Regions from separate parts of the Bacillus sp. M13(2017) genome, predicted to be linked through region 1. Evidence: riboswitches for the same ligand, from Rfam matches in the RefSeq annotation. Region 1 holds a riboswitch; the other holds the start of a gene.
The links. A riboswitch is a leader RNA that binds a small molecule or an ion and turns the genes downstream of it on or off. The one in region 1 is predicted to bind preQ1.
Positions count from the first base shown of each region.

Region 2: linked by a shared signal. The riboswitch ahead of queC (7-cyano-7-deazaguanine synthase QueC) and the one ahead of CGQ22_RS27155 (QueT transporter family protein) in region 1 are both predicted to bind preQ1.

Region 1 is NZ_KZ268517.1:26,867-30,048, reverse strand. Features, by position in the region: gene CGQ22_RS27160 (ribonuclease H family protein) at 1-545, opposite strand, end outside; gene CGQ22_RS27155 (QueT transporter family protein) at 694-1,182, opposite strand; PreQ1 riboswitch class I at 1,189-1,233, opposite strand; gene CGQ22_RS27150 (aldose 1-epimerase family protein) at 1,366-2,238, shown strand; gene CGQ22_RS27145 (reverse transcriptase-like protein) at 2,308-2,694, shown strand; gene CGQ22_RS27140 (DMT family transporter) at 2,708-3,182, shown strand, end outside.
Region 2 is NZ_KZ268506.1:82,216-85,397, forward strand. Features, by position in the region: gene kinB (sporulation sensor histidine kinase KinB) at 1-872, opposite strand, end outside; PreQ1 riboswitch class I at 1,079-1,122, shown strand; gene queC (7-cyano-7-deazaguanine synthase QueC) at 1,216-1,878, shown strand; gene queD (6-carboxytetrahydropterin synthase QueD) at 1,878-2,369, shown strand; gene queE (7-carboxy-7-deazaguanine synthase QueE) at 2,362-3,078, shown strand; gene queF (preQ(1) synthase) at 3,098-3,182, shown strand, end outside.

The DNA.
Region 1 (3,182 bases):
TTCATTTGCTTCGCCTTTTGTTCAATTTGATCTAAATAATGATTTAAATGTTCATCATAACAAGGCCATTCTCCAGCCAATTGCTGCAGTACCACTTGTGAGTCTCCGCGAAGTGTAACTGCTTCATACTTAATCCCTAGTTCCTCGAGTATATTCATACCGTATAATAATGATGCATATTCCGCTTCATTATTATCATATATACCTTCTATATATGCATTGCGGCGAATGCGGTAGTTTGTATTTCCTTTTTTATAATACACACATATACCAACGCCAGCCTCTTTCGTTTGCACATCATACCCCCCATCAAAATAAACGTGTATTTCTTGAGGCTCTTCCTCCACTTGTTTACTCAGCTTTTTCATTTCCTTTAATGACCATTCGGCATCCATTTCATCGTAAAATAGTAGTTCTTTCACCCTACCCGTTTTCTCAAAATCCTCTGCAAATTGAAGTACTTCTTCTATGTTCATATAATCTGTCGTTAATTCCGTCTGCAAACCGCGCTTTGTTTTATACAACCAATGAATTTTATATTTCATACTAGATTCCCCTTATATAAGACTTCTTATATGTAGCCAGCTAATGAAAGCCTCACTTTATTTTATTATATTGTATCAATAGTCACAGCATTATATTCAATGTGATTACATACAAAAAGAGCTATCCCTATAGGAATAACTCTTTCATCTATTGCATAAATCTTTCAAATTGTACTCGCTTGTTAATCCAGTACATTACAGGCATACCAATCGCCATGACAACAAATTCACCAACTGCACATGTCAACCAAGACAACATAAATGGTAAACCCAATGCAAGATGAAGTTCAATTGCAATCATAAACATTGTAATTGTAAAGATAACTGTATTAAAAATCATACGAGCCCAAACACCTTTAATAAATCGCATAGAAATAATCGTTGCAACTAATGCAAGAATAGATTGCCCTACTCCAAATACTAAATCGTAAGCGATCATAGGTGAGAAAAAGAGATTCGTTAAAAATACACCTAATACAATTCCGTAAATTGCTTTCTTATTAAATACAACAAGATGATTAAACATCTCTGAAATACGAAACTGTACATTCGTAAAGCCAAATGGCTGAATAAGCATAGAAACAGCAATATATAATGCCCCTAAAATACCATTACCGACTAAAGTTCTAATATTCATGACAAAATCTCCTTAGTTTTTTTACGTGGGATGGTTTCGAACCACGTTATTCGTTTTTTAAGCAACAAGATTATATTTTACGTGGTAGCCCCTCTTTCGTCAATAGATTCCTATCGTGAACTACCTTTTTTCTTTTAGACAACGTATAATGAAACATATGAAAGATTTAGGAGGTTTCACTTCATGACAGCAACAATTCAAAATGAAAAAGTGATCGTTTCCATTTCTGACAAAGGTGCAGAATTACAGAGCGTTCGCTTAAAAGAAGACAACATAGAATATTTATGGCAAGGTGATTCTACTTATTGGGGGCGCCGCGCACCAATTTTATTCCCAATTGTCGGCCGATTAGTAGATAATACATACTACGTAGACGGTAAACCATATTCATTAACACAACACGGTTTCGCTCGTGATCTTACTTTCTCTGTGAAAGAACAAAGCGAAACAAAGATCACTTATATCGTTACTAGTAATGAAGAAACATTAAAAAAATACCCATACGAATTCGAATTACTCGTTTCTTATGAGCTAGATGGACAAAGTGTTCATGTAACATACGAAGTAAACAATCCTACTTCAAAAGAGATGTTCTTCTCAATCGGAGCACACCCTGGATTCAACTTGCCTTTATTGGACGGTGAATCATTTACAGATTATCACTTATCGTTTAATGGTTCGGAACACTTAGAAACCAGTGTATTAGAAGGACCTTACCTTTCAAGCAAAAAGCAATTAATCGCTGAAAATACAAATGAATTGCCACTTACATATGATTTATTCAAAAATGATGCGCTTATTTTTGAACATATGAATACGAATGAAATTTCGATTCGTTCTCATAAACATAATAAATTTGTAAAAGTAGAATTTGATGGATTCCCATTTGTCGGCGTATGGACACCAGGGGATAATGCACCTTTCTTATGTATTGAACCTTGGTACGGAATTGCCGATGAAGTAACTCCAGCAAAAGATTTCAAGGAAAAAAAAGGAATTCAATCTTTACAAGCGAATGAAACATTTACATGTCGTTATAGCATTACAATCGGCTAATTACTCTATCCCCTACTTCAAAGAAACATATAAGTAGGGGATCATCTTATCATTTGAAGGTTTCTCATTTTGATTGAAGTATATATTGATGGTGCATCAAAAGGAAATCCTGGTCCTTCTGGTGCAGGAGTATTTATTAAAGGGGTTCAACCAGCTGTACAATTATCATTACCCCTCGGGACAATGTCCAATCATGAAGCAGAATACCACGCTTTACTTGCGGCATTAAAATATTGCACGGAGCATAATTATAACATTGTCTCTTTTCGTACAGATTCGCAACTTGTCGAGCGAGCTGTCGAAAAAGAATACGCAAAAAATAAAATGTTTGCACCTTTATTAGAAGAAGCACTGCAGTACATAAAAAATTTCGACCTCTTTTTTATTAAGTGGATTCCAAGTAGTCAAAATAAAGTTGCTGATGAGTTAGCTAGAAAGGCTATCTTACAAAATTAACGGAGGTATGAGTGTGAAAAAAGATTGGATTGCTCCTCTTGCTTTATTATTTGTCTCTTTTATTTGGGGAGCTACGTTTGTTGTCGTTCAAAATGCTATGTCTTTCGTTGGTCCATTTACTTTTAATGGTATTCGCTTTTTATTCGCCGGAATTATTTTATTATTCGTTCAAATGATTTTCGCAAAAAAAACTTCAAAACAAGATATAAAACAGAGTAGCCTTGCTGGATTAATCGTTGGATTCTTTTTATGTGTTGGCTATGTGTTACAAACATTCGGCTTACTTTATACAACTTCTTCAAAAGCAGGATTCTTAACAGGGCTTAGTATCGTTATGGTACCTATTTTGTCTTTTATCTTTTTAAAACAAAAAGCTACTATTTTTATCGTAATGGGCATTGCTGTAGCAACAGCAGGTTTATACTTATTAACAGCTGGTGATTCATTTCAATTAAACATTGGAGATATACTCGTTCTCGGTTGCGCGG
Region 2 (3,182 bases), on a different contig from region 1:
AAAAAAGGAGTGCTTTGCTTTATATAATGAGTACGTACATTTGTTAAATTAGCAAGCGGTGTAATTAACGACAATGCATGTAGTAATTCTTCTTCTAACTGTAATGTTTGCTCTTTTTCAATGCTAGGTTTGGCAAAGGTTAAATAATCTGTAAGAACATGATTTGCTTGTTCGATGCCGTTAATGGCAATGTCAATATATAATTTTCGTTCCTGCTCAGTGCATGTATCTGATTGTAACAGTTGTAAAAACCCTTTCGTTGAAGTTAATGGATTGCGAATTTCATGAGAGATAGATGCTGCCATTTCACCAATTAAATGAAACTTTTCAGCATTTATAAGTTCGTTTTGGAGACGAACTTGAGTTTGTAATATGTGTAGTAAATATAAAATTAGGATTGTACCAAGCATTGAACATAACTCATACACAATAATATGCGGTATATAATCAGTCTTATTTGTAACCTTGGAAAGGAAGAAGGGTATCCAACTAAATCCGTATGTGAGACTGTAGATAATAGCAAGTGTTATTTTTATACGATTAGAAGTTCGATTGAAAAATTTATATGTTAATAGTAGAACAATAAATAGAAGAACAGAACCGATAAGAGATGGGAAAACACCTACCCCACCTAATAATAAGCGATATATGTTTAATACAACTAAGATAGAACCACCAGCAATAGGCCCTCCCGTTAATGTACCGACAATTAATACAATATGGCGCATATCAAATTGAAAACCATTATTTATTTTTGCTGCAAATGTAATACAGAGTACGGTAGCGAGGCAACAGAGTACAATAAATATAGCTGAATTTAATTTAGGAGAGCGTTTCCCTTTTTGATTCCAAAATAAATGATATACGAGCATTGTAATCAGGATGAATAATATATTTAAAAAGAGATAAATAATAAAGGATTTCAGTGGGATGCCCCCTCTCTTCTTATATTAAATTAATCATACTATAAAATGAAAGAAATGAAATGAAAAATAACCGAAAAATCAGAAATTTTTACGCTAGTATACAATATGTTACAATAAGCTGTGTCAATGAAAGAAGAAATTCCGTGCACCGTGCGGGAGAGGTTCGCGAACTCCCTCTATAAAAAACTATGGAAACAACAATATCCTTAGGTATTGTTTTGTTTTTTTATTGTGACAGTTCAAGAACGTTCTTTCTTCTTATTTATAGTAGAGAAGGAGAATGAGTGAAATGAAAAAAGAAAAAGCAGTTGTTGTTTTTAGTGGAGGACAAGATAGTACAACATGTTTATTTTGGGCAATAGAGCAGTTTGCAGAGGTAGAAGCTGTAACGTTTAATTACAATCAACGTCATAAGCTAGAAATTGATTGTGCAGCGGAAATTGCGAAAGAGCTAGGAATAAAGCATACGGTACTAGATATGAGTCTATTAAATCAACTTGCTCCAAATGCGTTAACGAGAACGGATATGGAGATTACACATGAAGAAGGTGAATTGCCATCGACATTTGTAGATGGACGAAATTTACTCTTCTTATCATTTGCTGCTGTATTAGCAAAACAAGTGGGAGCACGTCATATTGTAACGGGTGTATGTGAAACTGATTTCAGCGGTTATCCAGACTGCCGTGACGTGTTTGTGAAATCGTTAAATGTTACATTAAATTTATCTATGGATTATCCGTTTGTCATTCACACGCCACTTATGTGGATTGATAAAGCTGAAACATGGAAATTATCAGATGAACTTGGAGCATTTGAGTTTGTTCGAGAAAAAACATTAACATGTTATAACGGAATCATTGGTGATGGTTGCGGTGAATGTCCAGCATGTCAACTTCGTAAAGCAGGATTAGATACGTATCTGCAAGAACGCGAAGGAGCGAACAACTAATGGATAACTTTTTTGGATTTCGCATCGTAGAGAATTTGCAAAAAATGGACAAGGATATTCAGCGTAAACAACTCAAATATCATAATAAAAGAGTAATGGTCAGTAAGGAATTTACATTTGATGCAGCACACCATTTACACTGTTATGAAGGGAAATGTAAAAACTTACATGGTCACACATATAAAGTTGTATTTGGAATTAGTGGATATGTAAATGAAATAGGTCTTGCAATTGACTTTGGAGATATAAAAGAAATTTGGAAAAATGAAATAGAAATTCATTTAGATCATCGTTATTTAAACGAAACGTTACCAGCAATGAATACGACTGCTGAAAATATGGTCGTTTGGATTTATGAAAAGATGGCAGAAGCACTAACAAAAGAGAATCGTGTGAACGAATATAAGGGAGCTCGCGTTGAATTCGTTCGTCTATTTGAGACACCGACTAGTTATGCGGAAGTAAGACGGGAGTGGATGCTCGATGAGTAAAATCCCTGTCTTAGAAATATTCGGTCCGACTATTCAAGGTGAAGGAATGGTTGTAGGGCAAAAGACAATGTTTATCCGTACAGCTGGTTGTGATTATAGCTGCGCTTGGTGTGATTCTGCTTTTACGTGGGATGGATCAGCTAAAGATCAAATTAGACAGATGACAGCAGAAGATATTTGGAGTGAGCTTGTTGCAATTGGAGGAGAAAATTTTTCTCATGTTACGATTTCAGGTGGAAATCCGGCATTACTGAAAAATATTGAGTTTCTTCTTTCTATATTAAAAGAAAATGGAATGCGAACGGCAATTGAAACACAAGGGAGTAAGTGGCAAGATTGGTTACTTGAAATTGATGAGGTAACAATTTCGCCAAAACCACCAAGTTCGACGATGAAAACAGATTTTCAGAAGTTAGATGCTATGATTCAGAAACTAGCAGGAAAAGATATTAGTTTAAAAGTAGTAGTATTCGATGATTATGATTTTGAATATGCAGTTAAGATGCACGAACGTTATCCAAAGGTACCATTTTTCTTGCAAGTAGGAAACGATGATACAAAAACAGTGGATGATGCGATGCTTATTAAAAAATTATTAGATAAGTATGAGTGGCTGATTGATAAAGCTGTAAATTGTAAAGAGATGAATGATGCAAAAGTATTGCCTCAGCTTCATGCGTTAGTATGGGGAAATAAACGCGGTGTATAATGAGAAGGGATGTTTAAAAATGGCAGGAAGATTAGATGAAGATTTAAAAGATGTAACATTATTAGGAAATCAAAATACAAAATATTTATTTGAATATAGCCCAG